Regions from separate parts of the Veillonella sp. 3_1_44 genome, predicted to be linked through region 2. Evidence: riboswitches for the same ligand, from Rfam matches in the RefSeq annotation. Region 2 holds a riboswitch; the other holds the start of a gene.
What was found. Region 2 has a riboswitch for thiamine pyrophosphate ahead of thiC (phosphomethylpyrimidine synthase ThiC). Riboswitches for the same ligand answer to the same signal wherever they lie in the genome.
Positions count from the first base shown of each region.

Region 1: it holds a riboswitch for thiamine pyrophosphate, as region 2 does, so the genes downstream of both, cytX (putative hydroxymethylpyrimidine transporter CytX) here and thiC (phosphomethylpyrimidine synthase ThiC) in region 2, are expected to answer to the same signal.

Region 1 is NZ_GG770201.1:301,775-313,670, reverse strand. It holds gene HMPREF0873_RS08030 (NAD(P)H-dependent oxidoreductase) at 44-751, opposite strand; gene HMPREF0873_RS08025 (helix-turn-helix domain-containing protein) at 792-1,118, opposite strand; gene HMPREF0873_RS08020 (hypothetical protein) at 1,175-1,702, opposite strand; gene HMPREF0873_RS08015 (DUF3343 domain-containing protein) at 1,843-2,100, opposite strand; gene yedF (sulfurtransferase-like selenium metabolism protein YedF) at 2,225-2,824, opposite strand; gene selD (selenide, water dikinase SelD) at 2,995-4,026, opposite strand; gene HMPREF0873_RS08000 (DUF951 domain-containing protein) at 4,036-4,239, opposite strand; gene rbr (rubrerythrin) at 4,990-5,535, shown strand; gene thiM (hydroxyethylthiazole kinase) at 5,795-7,312, opposite strand; gene thiD (bifunctional hydroxymethylpyrimidine kinase/phosphomethylpyrimidine kinase) at 7,326-8,159, opposite strand; gene thiW (energy coupling factor transporter S component ThiW) at 8,159-8,638, opposite strand; TPP riboswitch at 8,702-8,796, opposite strand; TPP riboswitch at 8,878-8,983, shown strand; gene cytX (putative hydroxymethylpyrimidine transporter CytX) at 9,036-10,235, shown strand; gene HMPREF0873_RS07970 (ATP-binding cassette domain-containing protein) at 10,371-11,000, opposite strand; gene modB (molybdate ABC transporter permease subunit) at 11,009-11,677, opposite strand.
Region 2 is NZ_GG770201.1:484,430-496,325, forward strand. It holds gene HMPREF0873_RS08955 (ESPR-type extended signal peptide-containing protein) at 1-7,190, shown strand, start outside; gene HMPREF0873_RS08960 (ATP-dependent Clp protease ATP-binding subunit) at 7,483-9,636, shown strand; TPP riboswitch at 9,714-9,821, shown strand; gene thiC (phosphomethylpyrimidine synthase ThiC) at 9,900-11,204, shown strand; gene thiS (sulfur carrier protein ThiS) at 11,228-11,425, shown strand; gene HMPREF0873_RS08975 (thiazole synthase) at 11,427-11,896, shown strand, end outside.

The sequences.
Region 1 (11,896 bases), 180 kb from region 2:
ATTAAATGAAGAAATTCGATATAGATATAAAAGTCGCAATCGATTAAACTACTGTAACAATTTCATCCATTGTGCGACGTGTTTTATTGCGATGCGGTTCTTCATCTCGATATCCAAAGGCAGCCATCACAGCAATGCCAAAGTGCTTTGTATCAAAAAGACCTAATTCATCACCTAAAAAAGCTGTCATCTTATCTTGATTAAAGCCTTCCAATGCACAGGAATCAAGACCTTCGTAAGCAGCCATAGTCATCATATTAGCCATTACAATATACGCTTGCTTAGAAGACCAATCAAAGGCAGCACGATCAGACTCAAATGTTTTATAGTCTTCAGTTGTGAACTGAGCATATTTTTCTTTATAAATAGCATCGACTTCAGCAGGTAATTGTTTCACCTCTTCTTGAATGTAGCGTACATAAGGGGAATCAAATTCCAAATCCACCTTTTTACGTGTTAAGAACACCACGAAATGTCTCGCTTCAAGACCAGCTTGAATACCCCAACCATAAGATTTCATCTTTTCACGGATTTCAGGATTTTGAATAACTAATAATTGGTAAGCTTCAAAACCTAAAGAGGTGGGAGACAAGCGCGCCGCTGTTAAGATACCTTGCCAATCATCATCAGAAATCTTTTTAGTACTATCAAATTTCTTACATGCATAACGATATGTCATAGCGTACTCTAAATCTTTACGATCAAATTTAGGGGCTGTTAATTTTACATTTTCTATTTCATATTTGCTCATATATAACTCCTTATCTAAATGATATTACATAATAAAGGACTTACTTTATCATATCACCTTTGTAGATTCGTCCCCAGTCACACATGGCCATGATAATAGGACGTAGCGTTTCGCCAAATTCAGTGATACTATATTCCGTCTTTGGTGGCACCACTGGATAAATCTCTTTGTGGATGATACCTTCTGCTTCTAAATCCTTCAATTGTTGTGAAAGCATCTTAATCGTCGCTTGAGGAATGAGTTTTTGTATCTCATTAAATCGCAACGTTCTATCTGTCATCAAATGATACAGAATAATAGATTTATACTTACCTCCTACTACACTGAGGGATGCCTCTACAGGACAATTAAATAATTTTTCTTCCATAGAAACCTCCTCACTTAATAGTATCACGAGCCTTAATTAGCAACAAATAGTTTCTATTATTTATTAACACTTTTAGCAGCACTTACCAGACCATCAAGCCAATCTTGATGACCATTAAGCATCGGATTTGGTTTAGCTATATGTAATTCTTTCGCAGGCTCACCTACTTGCGTTTCTTGTGTCAAAATACGAACTACACCATAATCAAGCTCTTCCACAAGCCATGCATGAATAACATCTAGTCGCTCAGCAGTGCCAACTTCACCAGCCCAACCATGCCAAGAAATTCGACCAGGTTGATTTTCACTAGGTGCTACATATTCTACAACCTCTGCATCCACAGGGAAACCAAAGGTTTTAAAGAAGAAACGTGTATTAGATATAAGATGTGTATCTTCTTGATTAAGCATCTTAATATCGCTAGAGTTGCTGTAGTAAGAAGGCCATGTAGCAGCATTTGTTAAGTATTCCCATACAGCCTCTACAGTGATACCTTTTACAATCACCTCATTAGATACATAGTTATCAGTTAAACCTGGTAAGTATTCTTTTGGCCAGTTAATAGCATTCATTGTTGTATTCATAATAAACTCCTTTTATAGTATCAATTTTATTAGTTTTCAGCTGATGATGTCAGTATAAACCATATGGTATATTCCAACAAGAACGCACAAAAAAGTCACATAGTTACAAAAAAGTAACTATGTGACTTAATTTTTATCTACTAAGCTTCATATGGTACGGCCAGTTCGCCTTTTTCATACCAAAACAGTCCCGACGTACTAATCTTATGTTCTTTTAAAATAACCTTAACTTGCTCAACAATACTCGGATCTATTTCTATAGATAAACCACACATATCATAAAGCTCTGGGGGGGTAGCCATCAACTGATGAGGCACCTCTAATTCTGTTAATACCTTATCCGCCTTATCACCAAAATAATAGGATGTAAAAACGACAAGTAATTTTTTATTTTCCAATGCCTCACCTCTTACCAAAGTAGATACGATTAAATGTCTTTCATCTCAATGATTCATTTTAGAAATAAGAAATCTACTTTAAATCAGTAGCTCTAAATCGATATATCAAAATAAAATACTAATATTATAGCTTAACAATATTATCTCCAAGGATTGCATCTGTAATAGCGTACATATTAGTAATACTGCCTACGCCCAGCTTATCTTTTACACCGAAATAATCAAGACAAATGCCGCATGCTGCAATTTCTACACCAAGCTCAGCTAATTTCTTGATATTTTCCAAATGAACCGAATCATTGACTACCATCTTAACACTGCTATTGATGAAATAAATCTTAGAAGGCTTTACGTCAGCTTCAAGCATACATACCCAGAAGGTTTTCATCAAATTTCGGCCAAGCTCTTCACTACCTTCACCAAGATAATCCTTCGTCATCAAAATGACGCGATTTCCATAGTTCATAGGTTCACAACTTACTTCCGTTACCGAATTTGCATTTGGTGTCATAGTAAGATAAAAATCCTTGCCATCTTGGCGAATACCTACACCATAACCACGAGACTTACCAAACTTCTCTACATTATCGCGGCTCACTTCATTATCTACAATTGTAATAATAACAGCATTTGGATTCGCATCACTTACCTTCTTAGTTTCAATAACAGGTTTTGGACACAAGCTACCGCGCACATCTACCGTTAATTCCTTTGTATTGCTCATCATACACCTCTATATACATTATATAATTTGTGAAAGTATCAGCTATCAGCTATCAGCTATCAGCTATCAGCTATCAGCTATCAGCTATCAGCTATCAGCTATCAGCTATCAGCTAATAATAATTTAATTAAATATCTATCCTCAATAGTATAGACCTGATTTTTATAATTTTATTCTGTAACGCGTACCGCTAAACCACTGAAGCTTTCAACAGTACCCACAATAGCAGCACAGTCAATACCCGCCTTATGAAAGGCCTGAACAAGCGGCTCACCTTCGCTAGCAGGAACAGAGAATAGTAACCCACCAGAGGTTTGAGGATCAAATACAATATCCGACCATATAGGATCCAAGTCCTCATCAACTTGTACTTCAGTTATAGCCTTGCGATTACCATAAGATGCAGCCGGAATTAACCCCATTTGAGCCGCCTCGATGACATCATCAAAAAGAGGGATGTCGTAAACTTTAATATGAATCGTCACATTAGAAGCACTCGCCATTTCTACGGAGTGTCCCATGAGGCTAAAGCCTGTAACATCTGTACAAGCATGAACTGTAAAGTTATGCGCCACCTCAGCCGCTACACGATTTAAAGTACTCATACTAGTGACGGCCTGTTCCGTGCCTACAGGGAATAAATCTGCTTTCAACGCATTATTCATAATACCTGTACCAATGCGTTTTGTTAGCACCAACACGTCCCCTACTTGAGCACCTTTATTTTTCCAAATCTGATGGGGATTTACTTGACCAGTCACAGACATCCCAAAGATAGGTTCCTTATTTTCAATGCTGTGTCCACCTACGATGGCTGCACCAGCCTCGGCTACAATCGAACCAGCCCCATTTAACACATCCGTCAAAACACCTTGCTCGACGAGAGGAACCGGAAAGCCTACGATATTCATCGCCGTTAAAGGAGTTCCACCCATAGCATACACATCGCTTAGCGCATTAGCAGCTGCAATTTTACCGAATAAACCAGGATCATTAACCATAGGTGTAAAGAAATCTAAGGTTTGCACCAATGCAAAGGTATCCGAGATTTGATATACACCTGCATCATCGGCACCAGTCATATCTGCGAGAACATGTTCGTTAGTAACGGGTGTTAAAGCTTTCAGCACACGGTTTAATATATGAGGCCCAATCTTACACGCGCAGCCTCCACTTGTCACATAATCAGTAAGTCGTACCATAATCCCTCCTTACTCATTTTCCGGCAATCGAGAGATGATTTTCTTAACAGCCTTCTCAAATTTAGGGCGCGGCATCAAGAGTTGATGACCACATCCATTACATACGATGAGAAAGTCTGTACCAATTCGCTTAACTTCCCACTCATCACTGCCGCAAGGATGTGATTTTTTCATCTTCACTACATCGCCTACGTAATATCTAACAAATGCCATAGCGCCTCCTTTAACTTCTGTCAGTATTTATATATTTATTATACATAAAATAGTTGATTCTATAAATATATCCTGATTCTATAGTTCAATCGTCTATTACATAACCATAAAATTTTCGCCCTAAATATATAATGTACAGATTTGATATGTCTGCTGTTCTTATAATTAAAACCATAACACAAGAAAAATAGTATTATATAATCACCAAAAGATCACAAAAATGTTTATCTTAATCATTATATTTTATAGGGAAATATTAGTGCATCTAAAGAAATCAACATTAATAACTAAACAATAATGATTTTTCATTTAGTTATCATTCTCAATATCAAAATAAAGATTTTTTATAAATCCCATACTATTCAATCTTTATAAACCCACATTTTTACTACATTGATAATATTTATCATTTAGAAAATTTTCGAAATAAATTTTATAAAAAGACTTGCATTTCTCATTTAGTATGTTACAATATAGTCAACAATGATTATTCGTTAAGTATACGGATAACACATTGTATATAAAACTGTTAAGACGGCAAGTGCCGAAACACACAAATAAGTAAGTACTATTTTAAGAGTTAGGCAAGTGTCTATTTGATCTAAGAATAAGTTTTCTTACTAAGGCGAAGTCGCCCTCGAAATTGATAGAATAAGTATTCTATTCCATTGCATTCACAACCAAGTGGTTATGAATATATACGTTAAGTAACAATTTTGAAAATTATCGTAAGTACAAAGGAGTATTAAAATGGCAGAATTAAAAGGTTCTAACACTGAAAAAAATCTTCAAGCAGCATTTGCTGGCGAATCCCAAGCATTTCAAAAATATACATTCTACGCTAGTGCAGCTCGTAAAGCTGGCATGAACGAAATCGCTGACTATTTCGAAGAAACAGCTCACAACGAATCTGCACATGCTAAATTGTGGTTCAAAGCTCTTCATGGTGGTGATATTTCCGCTGATATCGAAGCTAACCTTCGCGATGCAGCAGCTGGTGAAAACTACGAACATACTACAATGTACAAAGAATTCGCTGACGAAGCTGAAAAAGAAGGATTTGCTAAAATCGCTTTCCAAATGCGCGAAGTTGGTAAAATTGAAGCTCGTCATGAAGCTCGTTACCTTGCATTAGCAGCTCAAGTATCCGGTAACAAAGTATTCCACAATGACGAACCAGTAGCTTGGATCTGTGCTAACTGCGGTTATGTACACGTTGGTGAAGAAGCTCCAAAAATTTGCCCTGTATGTGCACATCCACAAGCTTTCTTCCACCGTTTCGTTGAATCCATCTAATCTGTAAGTACGACACTAACTAGATTAATAACCTGTAAGTACAGATTTTAATAAAACTATACTTGTAAGTACAATCTAAACTTACAGTAAGTACTGACAACTTCCTTAACAAAAAGACGATGACATTTGTCATCGTCTTTTTTTGCATTCTTTTGTTAGATTTTTATTTTGTCTACTATATTTTATTCTATTCACTATAATATGTTTTTTATTTCCTTTGTATAGTGCTTATTATTTACTATTGAGTTATAAAAACATATCACTTAATATTATCTACTAAATTTTTAAATTCTTCTGCTGCTTCATATGGATCATCTGCATGAGCAATAGCAGATATTACGGCTACTCCACTGGCACCAGCTTGCAAAACAGGCGTTGCGTTATCTAAGGTAATACCCCCAATACCAACGCACGGTAATGTTAGACCTTCTGCTCGTAACTCAGTAATACGATCTGGTCCGCATGGCTCTTGAGCATCAGGTTTGCTACTTGTGGCATACATAGGACCTACACCGACACAATCTGCATACACTACATCAGTCTTATGAAGTTCCTCCACAGAATGAATGGATATACCAACAACCTTATTTCCTACAAGATTACGAACGTCTTCTAAACGCATATCCTCTTGTCCTACATGAACACCATCAGCATTAACAGCCACTGCTAAGTCTACATCGTCATTAATAATATAAAGCACATTATACATAGCACAAATTTCTTTTAACTGCTGAGCTAATTCTAGTTTCTGTTGTCCTTCTAATGTTCCTGTGCCCTTCTCTCTAAACTGAAAGCATGTCACGCCACCCCGACAAGCAGCTTCAACAGTATCTAGTAAATGTCTTTCATTAAAACCTACATCTTGCGTACCACTAATAAAATATACCTTTAATTGATCGGGTACAACTACGGGCCGTATTCTATTTCCAGATAAAAGCATCGCATCATCGAATTCATATAAGGCATCCATAAATGCCACACTAAAGCTGCCAGGTTTTACACCGCTCACCTTAACCGCACTTTCACCAGCAAGTCCATAGTAAGCCAGTGCATACGCAAGAAACTCACCGATAGACATGTTATGCATAAATGGATAATAGGAACTAAAGAATGCAGCTAAGACAGCCCCTAATAGACAGCCGGTCCCTGTTACCGCTGTCATGATTGGATGACCATGAGGAACTGCAAATACACGAGTTCCATCAGAAACGTAGTCCTCTTCGCCCGTTGCGACAACAGGACAATTAATTTGGCGTGCAAGACGATACGTTATAATTGCGCTATCCTCAACTTGTGCCCCATCTACGCCCTTACCAGAGAGAGAACTGTCAATCTTATGATTTGTATTAAGAGCATCATAGATGGCTTTAATTTCACTTTGGTTTCCTCGTAGCAACGAAATAGCACCGGTTTTAATCAAGTCTAAAACAACAGATAATCGATAAGCCCCAGCGTGACAGCCCACAGGGTCTAGCACAATAGGTACCTCATGAGCCTTCGCTAATTTAACAGCCTCTTTGTAATAAGTAACCTTATCTGGTGTAACGGTCCCAATGTTAATGAGTAAAGCCGCAGCATGAACGATAAGGTCTTTTAAGTCTTCGCTGCACTCACTCATTACGGGTGATGCACCGATGGCTAGTAAACCATTAGCCGTAAAGGTCCGCACCACATCATTGGTAATACAAATAACAAGAGGATTTTTTTTGCGTAGAGTCTCTAATATATTCAGTTCGGGCCAATTTGAACCATTTATATTTGGATTGTTGTAGATCATATAACTATCTCCTCTAGTCATTTTTCAAAAGTTCATCCATCGTTTGAGGGCCATTTACCAATAACCCATAAGCCATATGATTAACAGGCCCACAGCCATGACCAAGAGCAGGGTTATGTTTAATAGCTAGAGCGATATAGTCCTTTGCAATACCAATAGCATCCATTACATCACGTCCTTTAGCGAACTCTGCCGTAATGACTGCTGAGAAGGTGCAGCCCGTACCATGAGTATGAACAGTATCATATTTAGGACTTGTCCACGTACGCACATCTCCATCTTTGGTGAAAGCATAATCCGTAGCATCATCTCCAATATGGCCGCCTTTTATAATAACCACTCGGGGTCCTAATTCATGTAAAATACGCTTAGCTGCTGTTGTGATATCACTTTCACAAGTAATAGACATGTCCGCTAACACCTCTGCCTCGCTACGATTAGGTGTAATGACTGTGGCGACCGGAATGAGTTTCGATTTTAAGAAATTCACGGCCTCATCCGATACAAGTCGATCACCACTAGTAGCAATCATAACGGGATCCATTACATAAGGAATATTCTTGCTTACATAAGGATAAATGAGGTCCATCATCTCCGGTAAAGCAATCATGCCCGTCTTAACGGCTTGTGGTGTAATATCTGAATATACATCGTGTAACTGTTTTTCTATGCTTTCTAACGATAGGTGTTCTACGTGATGTACACCCGTTGTATTTTGAGCCACCACAGAAGTAACAACGGCCATGCCGTATACATTTCGACTTTGGAAGGATTTTAAATCAGCCATAATGCCAGCGCCACCACTAGGGTCAGTACCGGCAATTGTTAATGCAGTATGTAGTTTCATTATGCCTCCTTGTGTAACAGATTACGTCGAGATAAGATTTGTAATACTACGAAGCCAATGCAAGCACCTGCAATAGAGCTCATGGAAAAGGATGTAATCAAGGTCAACAATGCCAATGGTTTGCCTAGTAGGAAATGAGCAATTGGATAGCTTACAAGAGCACCAATAAGTCCAGTGCCAATGATTTCGCCTAAAGCCGCTGCCCAGATGGCGTTGTATTTTTTATATAAATACGCAGATAACCAAGCGCCAATCATACTACCTGGAAAGGCTAATGGAGAGCCTAGTGCTAGTACATTACGTAAGCAAGAAGTACTAAAGGCTGCGCCTACAGAGAATCTCGCCCCAACTATAACGGCTAAGATTACATTTATCATATGTTGAAATGGAAAAATACGAGCAGGGCCAATAGGAATCGACGTAGTCGATAAGACGACACCTAAGGCCACACATATGCTAGCAATAATCATTTTTTTCATAATACCTCCAAGTAAATAAAAATGAGACCACCTCAAATGGAATGGTCTCGTAATAGTTTGGTATCATGTTTCATTCCACTTCCCTACGCCAGTATTATCTGGATCAGGTCTAGGGTTTTGAATGGTCAATCTCAGCAAAAGCACCCCTAGTGGCAATATATTTTTATAATCTAGTTATAACATTATTATACAATCTATGCAACAAAATAATTGACGGTTCCCGTAGCACCTCGTATAATGAAGCCATAATGGGGTGCTCACACAAGTGGGCTGAGAGTAAGCTAAAGCTTTAACCCATAACCTGATTTGGATAATGCCAACGTAGGGAACATAGAGGATTAATGGCCGAGTTCCTGTGAGCTCGGCTTTTTCTATGACTTCCTGGCAAGGAGGACGTATGAAAAATACACACATCACGCAACCACAATTTGCCATGATATGGTTCGGTGCCGCTTTATCGATTGCGGAAATTATGACCGGTACCTATCTGGCCCCCTTAGGCCTCGCGCAAGGTCTCTATGCCATCATCTTAGGTCATATTATCGGCGGCATCCTGCTATTTGGTGCGGGACTCATCGGTGGCCGCTTGCGGCAAGGCAGTATGAACACGACAGCCTTTAGCTTTGGCCCACTAGGGGCAAAGGGCTTTGCCTTTTTAAATATGCTCCAGCTCATCGGTTGGACCAGCATCATGATTTACGATGCCATGTTAGCCTTACAAGCACTGGCACCTCTATCACCTATGATTTGGACCATTGCCATCGGGGCCCTCGTCATTTTGTGGCTCTTCATCGGCCTCCACAATACGGGCTATATTCAAGCCATCGTATCTATTCTATTGCTAGGCCTCACCCTCTACATGGGCACGCACATGATATCGCAGTGGCCTAGTGAAGGTGGCCTTCTAACTAGCGGAAACATGAGTTTCATCGCTGCTCTTGAGTTATCTATTGCCATGCCACTATCTTGGCTACCTCTCATCAGTGATTATACCCGTGAAAGTAAACATCCTTTCACCGCATCACTCACAAGTGCTACGGTCTACACGGTAACGAGTATCGTCATGTATACCTTAGGTCTTAGTGCCGCTATTTTTGGCGGTGGCGACTCCATCATTACTATCATGATGAATGCAGGACTTGGTCTTGCTGGACTCATCGTTATTATCTTCTCTACCGTTACTACAACCTTTATGGACGCTTACTCTGCAGGTGTTTCTAGTACGACTATCTATAATAGTGCATCTAGTAAGGGCATTGCAGTTATTGTTACCATCGTTGGCACTATTGCAGCTATCTTGTATCCGATGGACGATATTACAGACTTCTTATACCTCATCGGATCTGTCTTTACCCCAATGATTGCCATCTTGCTAGCGGACTACTTTATGAATCGTCAACAAGTGCAAACTCTATCGGCTTTTTTAGTACGCGGCACAATTTGGGCTGTATCGGTCGGTTTATATCACTATATGTTACACAGTGAAAGCACCGTAGGTGCTACATTACCAGCCTTTACAATGGCCTTTATCATAACTACTATCATTGGTTTCGTAAGTAAAGCAGTAAAGGTCTCTACAGAAGTTAAACAACCATAATAGGATATATACAACAAGCATCCAAGATAGGAGACTAACTAAATAGGAACTGCTATATAAACAATAAAACCCCTTTAGGAGCAATAACTCGTATGAAGGGGTTTTGTTATTTAGATTCTTTTATTTACATTATTGTTATTTAGATATTTGAATTTGGCCTTCTTCACAGGTCCAGTGCCGATCTCCAACCATTTCGGCTTCGCTTTCATCATGGGTAACCCATACACAAGGTACATCCCACTCGCGAATAATGGACACCAAATCTTCGCGCACATGCTTTCGCAAGTTCCAATCTAAAGCAGATAAAGGCTCATCAAGAAGCAAGATAGTCGGTTTAGAGTAGAGCGCACGTCCCAAAGCAACTCGTTGCTGTTCGCCACCAGACAGACTGCCAGCCTTCGTTTTGCGATATTTCTCAAGGCTTAAACGCTGCAATAGACTATTGCACATGTCAGGTGTGCCTCGTTTGCTATAGGTAATATTATGTTCCACAGACAAATGAGGGAATACGATGTTGCCTTGTGGCATATAGCCTACCTGACGTTTTTGAGCGGGAACCCAAATCTTATTATCTCGATCCACCCACGTTGTTTCATTACAGTGAATACTACCTGTAGTGGGTTTTACCAGTCCTGCAATGCATTTAATGAAAGTACTTTTACCACTGCCAGATTGACCTGTCAAAACGGTAATACCAGAAGGAAGTACCCCATCGGCTTTCACAGTCACAGAAGGTCTAGCTACGGTAAAGGAAAATGTAATCATCGGACCTCCTAATTATTATCAATGTGACGGAACAAGGACCCCTTTGTGATGAGGTGAATCCCACTCAACAATGCCAATGTGAGCACACAAATATAGATAACTAATTCAAAAGCATCCATGTACTGTCCTGCCTCTACGTAAGAGTAGATAGCAAGTGGCATGGTGCGCGTTACCTTTGGAATATTGCCTGCAATCAAAATGGTAGCACCGAACTCGCCCATAGCACGACAGAAGGCTAAGATACTGCCCGTCAAAATGCCTTTCCAAGCGAGTGGTACGGAGATAGTAAAAAAGATACGTAACTCTGAAGCACCTAATGTACGCGCTACGTCCTCCATATTATGATCGACGGATTGCAATGCTGAACGCACCGTTTGATAAAACAGCGGAAATGCAATTACAGAGGAGGCTATCACGGCACCGGATGCAGCAAAAACAACACTCATATCATGAGCTTCAAGCCAAGCACCAAACGCATAACCTGGAGTAAATACCATAAGTAACGCAAAACCAACAACTACCGGAGGCAGTACAAGTGGCAAGGTAATAAGTGCATCAAGAATGGCAATACCACCCCACTTGCAACGGTTCATCCAGTAACAAGTCGCTAAGCCATTTAAAATAACTATAATAAGAGCTATACTTGCCACCCATAGCGACAGCCATAATGGACTCATGTCACGCCCCCTTTCTATACACAACAACTCTAAAGTATGTGCTATATCTATTAATTCAAAAATACTTTTCAAACAAATTATATGCACAAAATCATATCATATGCTAGATTATTAAGCACTCATCACTACAAATGAGTAAAAGAAAAAGCATACAGTGAGCAATCATAAGATTAGTAATATCAATAATATCTCTATTGTATCATAAGAAAACGCTAGCCC
Region 2 (11,896 bases):
TTAGAACTTCTTCAGTTGATGGGTATAGGGCAATTGGTATTGGCTCTGGGATTATTGCTAGTGGTAATAATAGTGTTTCTATCGGTGGACATTCTCGAGCAACAGAAGATCAGGCAATTGCTATTGGTGGAGCTTCTGATGATAGTGGTGCTAAAGCAACGGGTTCTCAATCTATTGCTATCGGCGGTAATACTGTAGCTAGTGGGGATTCCTCTATTGTAGTCGGTGGTGATGACGTAGAGGTTGCATTCGCTAGAACTGTAACTTATACAGATATTAACACTGGACAAGCTAAAACGGGGACATTGAGACAGGCATCTATTGATTTGGCGAATATCCAATTGCCTCAATATATCACTGCTACAGCTAGTCATGCAGGGACTGCCATTGGGATGAAAACTAAAGCTGGTGACTTGGGTCTTTCTCTCGGCATGGGGGCGGATTCCGCTACTCGCCTAGATGGTAAGGCTGGTAATGTAGTTAACGCTATCGCTATTGGTGCCGGTGCAAAAGCTAATCGGGATAACTCCATTGCAATCGGTGGTGGTGCTAATACTGATGCAGCGGGTGTGGCACAAACAAGTTATACTTTGAGCAATGGTGATACGGTTAACTGGGCCGGTGGTGAAAATGTGTTGCCTGGTGACGTTGTATCCTTTGGTGCTCCTGGTTATGAACGTCAGCTTAAAAATGTAGCTCCTGGTATTGTCAGCGCAACTTCTACAGATGCGGTGAATGGCTCTCAGTTATATGCAATAGCTGAGAAGACTTTATCTAAATATATTTCTATTAAATCTGATTTGGCTGGGAATAAATCTAATAAAGGTGCAGAAGCGACTGATTCTATGGCTATAGGTCCGGATGCTTCTACAACAACTGCTGCTACTAAAGGGACTGCTTTAGGTACCGGTGCAACTGTTACTGTAGCGAATGGTGTAGCTGTAGGTTCACAGTCTAAAGCAAGCACAGCTAGCGGTGTAGCAGGCTATAATGTAAATGACTCTAGAACCGATAAATATGGATCTTTATCCGGTAAAGCATTGACATCTACTTTAGGTGCCTTTGCTGTAGGTAATGAGACTAATACACGTCAAATCACAGGTGTGGCTGCTGGTACAGCTGATACAGATGCTGTAAATGTGGCACAGTTAAAGAGTGTGAATTTGAAAGTAGCTGGAGATACTGGTACAGGTGATGTTAATCTTGCTAATAGTACTTTAAATATTAAAGGTGCTGGTCTTGCTAAAACGACTGCATCTGGTAAAGATGTAACAGTAACTGTGACAGAAAAAGCAGTTAAACAAGAAGCTGTTAAAGCGGTTACAATGGCAGCAGCGGATCCTAATGGTCCAATTACAGTGACACCTGAGCTTACTGCGGACAAAGATACAGCAACTTACAAAGTTGGTATCGATCCAACTAAAGTAGCTGAGTCTACTAAGTTGACCTATAAGGATAATGATGGTGCAGATAAGACCGTTACATTAAAAAAAGGTTTGAACTTTAAGAACGGTACTATGACGACTGCTACTACTGCTGCAGATGGGGTAGTAACTGTTGATATCAATGATGATACAAAGGCTAAAATCAATAATGCGGCAACAAATAAGCTAGATAATCTTACATCAGATGGTGAACAAAAGGTTAAGAGCTTATCTGCATGGAAGGTAAAGGCTAATAATAGTAATGCTGAAACAGTAACAGGTGGAGATACAGTTGCATTTAATGATGGCTCCAATATCGTTATTACTCAAAATGGTAAGACATTTACTGTGGCGACTAAAAATGATGTGAACTTTAATACTGTAACGGCTACGACGAAAGTAACAACACCTGCGGTAGAAGGGCTTACTAATACGTCCTGGACACCTGGTACTACAACTCCTGTTAGTGGTCGTGCGGCAACAGAAGATCAATTGAAAGCCGTTGATACACAAGTAGCAACAAATAAAGATGCTATTGCTAAGAATAAGGATAATATCGATAAGAACAAGGATAATATTGCAAAGAATGCGGACAATATCACGAAGAATGCTACAGAAATTGCCACAAATAAAGGTAATATTGCAACTAATACGGCAGCCTTGGCTCGTAAAATCTCTTTAGGTGGTAATACTGGTAGCACAACAGAAAAATCCTTAAGTACAGGTGATGTGAAGTTTAATGTAAAAGGTGCAGGCCTTGTAACGACTTCTGCAGCTGGCGATGATGTAACAGTAACCGTGACAGAAAAAGCAGTTAAACAAGAAGCTGTTAAAGCGGTTACAATGGCAGCAGCGGATCCTAATGGTTCGATTACAGTGACACCTGAGCTTAGCGCGGACAAAGATACAGCAACTTACAAAGTTGGTATCAATCCAACTAAAGTAGCTGAGACTACTAACTTGACCTATAAGGATAATGATGGTGCAGATAAGACCGTTACATTAAAAAAAGGTTTGAACTTTAAGAACGGTACTATGACGACTGCTACTACTGCTACAGATGGGGTAGTAACTGTTGATATCAATGATGATACAAAGGCTAAAATCAATAATGCCGCAACAAATAAGTTAGATAACCTTACACCAGATGGTGAACAAAAAGTTAAGAGCTTGTCCGCATGGAAGGTAAAGGCTAATAACAGTAATGCTGAAACAGTAACAGGTGGAGATACCGTTACATTTAATGATGGATCCAATATTGCTATAACTCAAAATGGCAAGACATTTACTGTAGCGACTAAAAATGATGTAAACTTTAATACTGTAACAGCTACGACAAAGGTGACCGCACCTGCAGTTGAAGGGCTTACAAATACGTCCTGGACACCTGGTACTACAACTCCTGTTAGTGGTCGTGCGGCAACAGAAGATCAATTGAAAGCCGTTGATACACAAGTAGCAACAAATAAAGATAATATTGCTAAGAATAAAGATAATATTGATAAGAATAAGGACAATATTGCAAAGAATGCGGACAATATCACGAAAAATGCTACAGAAATTGCCGCAAATAAAGGTAATATTGCAACCAATACGCAGAACATTGCAACTAATACGGCAGCCTTGGCTCGTAAGATTTCCTTAGGTGGCGATACAGGTAATACAACAGAGAAATCCTTAAGTACAGGTGATGTGAAGTTTAATGTAAAAGGTGCAGGCCTTGTAACGACTTCTGCAGCTGGTGATGATGTAACAGTAACTGTGACAGAAAAAGCAGTTAAACAAGAGGCTGTTAAAGCGGTTACAATGGCAGCAGCGGATCCTAATGGTCCAATTACAGTGACACCTGAGCTTAGTGCGGACAAAGATACAGCAACTTACAAAATTGGAATCGATCCAACTAAGGTAGCAGAATCTACTATCCTGACTTATAAGGATAATGATGGTGCAGATAAGACCGTTACATTAAAGAAAGGTTTGAACTTCAAGAACGGTACTATGACGACTGCTACGACTGCTGTAGATGGGGTAGTAACTGTTGATATCAATGATGATACAAAGGCTAAAATCAATAACGCCGCAACAAATAAGTTAGATAACCTTACACCGGAAGGCGAACAAAAGGTTAAGACCTTAGCAACATGGAATGTCGCTACTGCTGCTGATGGTGGAACTCATTCCGGTGATTCAACTAGTACTGTAACAGGTTCTGATACAGTGACTTTTAAAGCAGGTAATAACCTAAATGTAAATCAAACTGGTAGAGATATTACATTCTCCTTAAATAAAGAGATTTCTGATATGACTAGTTTAGGTCTCACGAATCCGGATGGTGCAAAGGCAACTATTAAGACTGGAAAAGGGGACGCTCATGTAGGTAAAACAGACCAAGCAGATCGCATCGTTTATACTAATGCAGCTGGTACTGAAGAACAGGTAGCAACATTAAAAGACGGTTTGCAATTCGGTGGCGATAATAATCCTGAAGTTATTAATAAGACATTGAATCAAAAGTTAGAAGTTGTTGGCGGTGCTGACGCAGCGAAATTGTCCGATAACAATATCGGTGTTAATGCAAAAGACGGTAAGTTGCACGTACAATTGTCTAAGGAATTGAATGACTTGACTAGCGCTCAATTCAAAAACGGCAATGCAGTGTCTACAATCAGTGGTGCAGGCACGACTGTGACAGACGGTACGAATACAACTCAATACGGTCCTAAAGGCATGACCATTAATTCAGGTGCGAATGAAATATCTCTTACCGATAAAGGTTTAAACAATGGTGGTAAAGTCATCTCCAATGTAGCGAGTGGTGGTGATGTTGATACGAATGCGGCAAACATTGGTGATGTGAAGAAAGCGACAGCAGCATCCAAAACGACCGTATCTGTTAATAAGAAAGATACAGAAACTCCGAACTTGGTACTAGAAGAAACTGTAGATCCTGCTGATGGTCATACGAATTACGACATCAAGTTGGCAAATAAAGTTAACTTAGGAAATGATAATGTTGTACTTGATGGTGCAGATGGTACTGTTAAGGCTAAAGGCAATATTACATCCGAAGGTACTGTAGAAGGTAAAGACCTCAAAGCGGGCGATGTAACTGTTAATAAGGACAACAAAGGTACTGTGAACGGTTTATCCAATAAGACTTGGACTCGTGGACAGGCTCCTGTGAGCGGTCAAGCAGCGACAGAAGACCAAATCCAAGCGGTAGATACTCGTGTGATGGCCGTAGAAGATAAGGTAGCGGACTTCGGCTGGATGGCGAAGAGCAGTGCTACAGGTACAGGCCAAGCAACAGGTAATAACACAGCCACTAAAGTGGGGGACAAAACGGAAGTAGAATTCCGTGCCGGTGATAATCTCACTATTAACCAAACAGGTACAACTTTCACGTATTCCTTGAATAAAAACATGACAGGTCTTGAAAGTGTATCCGTAGGCGATGTAGCAAACGATAAACCGGGCGTTGTATTGAACGGTGCTGAAGGTACTATGGGCGTACGTGGTAAAGACGGTGCGAATGCATCTATTACAGCGGCTAAAGGTGCTGACGGATTGACAGGTAATGGTGCTGGTAAAGATCGTATTGTTTATGAAATGAAAGATGCTAACGGCAATTCTGTAAAAGAAACCGTAGCGACTATGAACGACGGCTTGCATTTTGCTGGTGATAACGGAAATACTGTTATCGACAAAACATTAAATGAGAAACTCGAAATTGTTGGCGGTGCTGATGCAACGAAATTGTCTGAAAAGAATATCGGTGTCAATGCGAAAGACGGTAAGTTGCATGTACAGTTAGCTAAAGAATTGAATGACTTGACTAGTGCACAATTCAAAAATGGTAATGCTGTATCCACTATTAGTGGTGAGGGCACGACTGTGACAGACGGTACGAATACAACTCAATACGGTCCTAAAGGCATGACCATTAATCCAGGTGCTAACGAAATCTCTCTTACTGATGAAGGCTTAAATAATGGTGGCAAAGTCATCTCCAATGTAGCGAGTGGTGGTGATGTTGATACGAATGCGGCAAACATCGGTGATGTGAAGAAAGCGGCAGCGGCATCCAAAACGACAGTATCTGTTAATAAGAAAGATACAGAAACTCCGAACTTGGTAATGGAAACAAGCGTAGACCCTGCTGACGGTCATACAAATTACGACATCAAGTTGGCGGATACAGTTAACTTGGGCAATGGTAATATCGTTCTTAATGGTACTGATGGTAGCATCAAGACTAAAGGCAATATTACATCGGAAGGTACTGTAGAAGGTAAAGACCTCAAAGCGGGTGATGTAACTGTTAACAAGGACAACAAAGGTACTGTGAACGGTTTATCCAATAAGACTTGGACTCGTGGGCAGGCTCCTGTGAGCGGTCAAGCAGCGACAGAAGACCAAATTCAAGCGGTAGATACTCGTGTGATGGCCGTAGAAGATAAGGTAGCGGACTTCGGCTGGTTGGCGAAGAGCAGTGCTACAGGTACAGGTCAAGCAACAGGTAATAACACAGCTACTAAAGTGGGGGACAAAACGGAAGTAGAATTCCGTGCCGGTGATAATCTCACTATTAACCAAACAGGTACAACTTTCACGTATTCCTTGAATAAAAACATGACAGGTCTTGAAAGTGTATCCGTAGGCGATGTAGCAAACGATAAACCAGGTGTTGTATTAAACGGTGCTGACGGTACTATGGGCGTACGTGGTAAAGACGGTGCGAATGCATCTATTACGGCGGCTAAAGGTGCTGACGGCTTGACAGGTACTGGTACTGGTAAAGATCGTATTGTTTATGAAACGAAAGACGCTAACGGCAATCCTGTAAAAGAAACCGTAGCGACTATGAACGACGGCTTGCATTTCGCTGGTGATAACGGAAATACTGTTATCGATAAAACATTGAATCAAAAACTTGAAATCGTTGGTGGTGCTGATGCAGCGAAATTGACTGATAACAATATCGGCGTTAATGCAAAAGACGGCAAGTTGCAAGTACAATTAGCTAAAGATTTAAATGGTTTGTCCAGTGTAGAAGTGAAGGACGATAATGGTGCATCCACTGTTATGAAAGGCGACACTATTAAGAGCAAAGATGCAGCAGGAAATACTTCTGTTGTAAATGGCTCTGGCGTGACTATCACACCTGCTAATCCGCAAAATTCAAATGCTGGTACAGTGTCTTTAACTACTGAAGGCTTGAATAATGGCAACAATCAAATCAAGGGCGTTGCAGCTGGTACAGCAGATACAGATGCAGTTAACCTTGGTCAATTGAAAAAATCTAATGCTCAGCTTGCTAATGCAATTGCTAATGTTGAATCCGAAACACAACGAGTAGGCGCTCATGCGGCGGCTATGTCAGCGTTGAAACCAATTCAATATGATCCATTAGAACCAACTCAAGTGATGGCTGGATATGGTAACTATCGTGGTAAGAGTGCAGCAGCTTTAGGTCTTGCTCATTATACTGATGAAGATACAATGTTCAACGTGGGTGTTTCCGTAGGTGGACGTCATAATATGATCAATGCCGGCTATACTCACAAGTTTGGTAACAGCGATGCTAAAAAAGCTGTACCAGAACGCTACAAAGGCGGTCCAATCAGTTCCATTTATGTGATGCAGGATGAAATGACCTCTTTGAAACAAGAGAATAGTAGACAAAAAGAAGTATTGGATAAACAACAAGCTGAAATCGAATCGTTGAAAGCTATGGTTAATAGTTTACTAGCAACTAAAGGTTAATAACTAAATATAGTAATTGAAACGATAATTTCGCTATAGCATTCTTGTAGTGTTATCCGATGTCGTAAAGAAAAAAGGTTCCGTAGGAAGTTGATGGACGATAAGCCTCAACTGAAATACGGAACCTTTTTTGTTGTTAGAATATAAAGTCAAAAATATTTTAAAATTTATCTTTTGACTTATTGACTTTTTGACTTTTAGGGGTTATTATAATGTCGTAGGGTAAATAAACCCAGTAAAAATAGTATTAGTCAAATAGTTAAACTCTATGATGTATGAGGGGGTAAAATATATGAACAACAACTTTAACAATTTTGGTAATGAATTTTCTAGTATGAATGATTTGTTTAATCAATTGATGGGTAATATGGGTGGTTATTCCACGGAACGACGTAGTTATAAGATTAATGGTCGCGAAGTAACTCCAGAAGAATTTGCGTTTTATCGTCAAACTGGTCGATTACCATCTAATGAGGAAATGCAAGCTGCTCAAGCTGCGCAACAAGGTAAAATTAAACAAGATGGCATCCTTGCTCGTTTGGGGACAAACTTAACTCAACAAGCTCGTGATGGTAAACTCGATCCTGTCATTGGTCGTAATAAAGAAATCCAAGAAACAGCAGAAATCTTAGCGCGTCGTACTAAAAACAATCCAGTACTTGTAGGTGATGCTGGTGTTGGTAAAACTGCAGTAGTAGAAGGCTTGGCACAAGCTATTGTAAATGGTGATGTTCCAGCAGCTATTAAAAATAAAGAAATCATTTCCATCGATATTTCCGGATTGGAAGCTGGTACTCAATACCGTGGTTCCTTTGAAGAAAACATTCAAAACCTTATTAAAGAGGTAAAAGCCGCTGGCAATATTATCTTGTTCTTCGACGAAATCCACCAAATTTTGGGTGCTGGTTCTACCGGTGATGGTCAAGGCTCCAAAGGCTTGGCAGATATCTTAAAACCTGCTTTGTCTCGTGGTGAAATGACTGTTATTGGTGCTACAACACAAGATGAATACCGTAATACAATCATGAAAAACGCGGCTCTCGCTCGTCGTTTTAATGAGGTAAAGGTAAACGCGCCATCTGCAGAGGATACTTTCAAAATCTTACAAGGCATTCGTCCATTGTACGAAGCGCATCATAATATTGAATTGCCAGATGCGGTGTTGAAAGCAGCTGTAGATTATTCCGTACAGTATATTCCACAACGTAGCTTGCCTGATAAAGCTATTGATTTAATCGATGTAACAGCAGCTCACTTGGCATCTCAACATCCTGTAACAGATATTAAAACATTGGAAGCAGATATTGCTGATGCTAAAGCAAAACAAGAGGAATATGCTCAAAAAGAAGACTATGAATCTGCGATTAATGAAAAAATGCGTATTCAAAAGTTACAAGCAGAGCTTGATAACCATACAGAAAATCAAAAGGTAGTGGCTAAGGTTAACGATGTAGCAGAAGCCGTTGAAAGAATGACTGGTATTCCTGTATCTCAAATGGGGGCATCCGATATCGAACGCTTGAAAGACATGAAATCTCGTTTAGAAGCTCATGTAATTGGTCAAGATAAAGCAGTAGAAGCTGTATCTAAAGCAATCCGTCGTAACCGTGCAGGCTTTGACGAAGGCAACCGTCCAATCGGTAGCTTCTTATTCGTAGGTCCTACTGGCGTTGGTAAAACAGAATTAGCTAAACAATTAGCTCTAGATATGTTTGGTAACAAAGATGCAATCATTCGCTTGGATATGTCCGAATATAGTGATCGCACAGCCGTATCTAAATTAATCGGTGCTACAGCTGGTTATGTTGGTTATGAAGATAACTCTAACACATTGACTGAACGCGTACGTCGTAATCCTTATTCCATCGTATTATTCGATGAAATCGAAAAAGCAGACCCTCAAGTTATTACATTACTTCTACAAGTATTGGATGATGGTCGCTTAACAGATGGTCAAGGTAACACAGTAAACTTTAAAAATACTGTTATCATCGCTACATCCAATGCAGGTTTTGGTTATGGTAGTGACAATGATGATGAAAATAAAGTAGATGTAATGGAACGCATCGCTCCATTCTTCCGTCCAGAGTTTTTGAACCGTTTCAACGCAGTTATCGAGTTCAATCAATTGAGCAAAGAAGATTTGAAAAAAATTGTAGATTTGATGCTTGATCAAGTGAATAAAACTTTAGCTAAAAAAGACATCACTCTTGATGTAACAGATGCAGCTAAAGAATTGTTGATGGAACAAGGGTATGACAAAACTATGGGCGCTCGTCCATTACGTCGTGTTATCGAATCTGAAATCCGCGATAATGTAACAGATTTCTACTTGGATCACATCGATGCTAAACACTTGCTTGCCGATGTTAAGGATGGTCATATTGTAATCTCTGAAAAAGCAGATTCCGATGATAGCAAAGACCAAGATAAGGCTGAGAAATAAATAATAGACGTAAAAGTGTCGGAATAATCATTTGACAAATCTGAATAAAGTAGTAATATTAATAGCATAATTATATAGTGAGTATGCAAGGGAGCCTATTATATAGGCTGAGAAAGGGCTGCGAGCACCTGACCTTTATACCTGATCGGGATCATGCCCGCGTAGGAAGCACGCTAATACTTAATACGGGTATCGATCATTTTGTTCGATACCCGTTTTTGCATACCTAACTATATATGTCTTTTATATAGGAGGATGTAAAAATGTTTATGACACAATTGGAATCGGCTGTGGCTGGTGTAGTTACGAAGGAAATGAAAGTCGTCGCGGAAAAAGAACGTATGGATGAAGACGTATTACGTTCACTAGTGGCAGCAGGAAAGGTTGTTATTCCTTGTAACAAGCAACATACTAGTATTTCGCCTGAGGGGATTGGTAAGCGTCTTAGAACTAAAGTCAATGTTAATTTAGGTACATCGAAAGACGTCACTGATTATGATAGTGAAATTGAAAAGGTTAATCGAGCTATTAGACTTGGCGCAGAGTCGATCATGGATCTTTCCACTCATGGTGACACTCGTATTTTTAGACGTAAATTAATTGAGACATCGCCAGTAATGATTGGTACGGTGCCTATTTATGATAGTGTCATTCATCATCAAAAAGATTTGGGTGAATTAACGGCTCAAGACTTCTTGGACACTATCCGATTACACGCTCAAGATGGTGTAGATTTTATTACTATCCACAGTGGTATTACGAGAAAAACAATAGATCAAATCAAGAATCATAAACGGTTGCTCAATATTGTTAGTCGTGGAGGCAGTTTGGTATTTGCGTGGATGAGCATGACAGGTCATGAAAATCCATTCTACGAATACTTTGATGAAATCTTAAAGATTTGCAAAGAATATGATGTTACTTTGTCTTTAGGTGATGCTTGTCGTCCAGGTTGCTTAGCGGATGCAACTGATGTGTGCCAAATTGAAGAGCTTGTAAGGCTTGGTGAATTGGCAAAACGAGCGAAACAATATGGTGTACAAGCTATGATTGAAGGACCTGGGCATGTACCTTTACATCAAATACAAATGAATATGGAAGTTCAAGAATCCTTGTGTGATGGAGCGCCATTCTATGTGTTGGGACCGCTCGTAACAGATATTGCTCCAGGCTATGACCATATTACGGCTGCTATTGGTGGCGCTGTAGCGGGTATGCATGGTGCGTCATTCTTGTGCTATGTTACACCAGCGGAACATTTAGCCTTACCAAATGCAGATGATGTAAAAGACGGAATTATGGCTTTCAAAATAGCGGCGCATGCTGCAGATATTGCTCGTGGTATTCCTAATGCAAGAGATATAGATGACACTATGGCTAAAGCACGTCAAGTTCTCGATTGGGAGGCACAATATGCTTGTGCCCTTGATCCTGAACGGGCTCGTTCTATTCGTGAAAGTAGAGCACCGGAGGAAGATCATAGTGAAACCTGTTCGATGTGTGGCAAGTTCTGTGCTGTACGCAGTATGAATAAAGCTTTACAAGAAGAATATATTGATATTTTATAAGCTTTTTCATATGGGAGGTCACTATGGATTTGATTGTTAATGGAGAGCCAAAGCAGGTTTCAAACGAGCAACTTCATTTGGTTCTTAATGAATTAGGGTATACCGGTAAACACTTTGTAGTTGAGCTTAATGGTGAGATTCTTAGTAAGGAAACGTATACAACCACTAAATTAACGGCTGCTGATAGATTAGAAATCGTTAGCTTTGTAGGAGGTGGTTGATATGTTGGATTCATTTGCTGTAGGTAATACAACATTTTCTAGTCGCTTGTTAGTGGGGACAGGGAAATATGCATCCTATAATTTGATGCATGATGCATTAGTAGCATCACAATCAGATATTGTGACAGTTGCTCTTAGGCGAGTAGGTACAACGCAAAGCGAGGAGGATATATTAAACTATATCCCTGGTACAATGCATTTATTACCGAATACATCGGGTGCTAGAAATGCAGATGAGGCTATACGCATTGCACGTATGGCAAAAGCATTAGGCTGTGGTGATTTGATTAAGATTGAAGTCATTCAAGATCAGATGTATTTGATGCCCGATAATTTAGAGACTATTAAAGCCACCGAGGTGTTGGCAAAGGAAGGGTTTATAGTCTTTCCTTATATGAGTCCTAATTTGATGGATGCAAAGCGACTAGTAGATGCTGGTGCTAGTTGTGTTATGCCCCTCGCTTCGCCTAT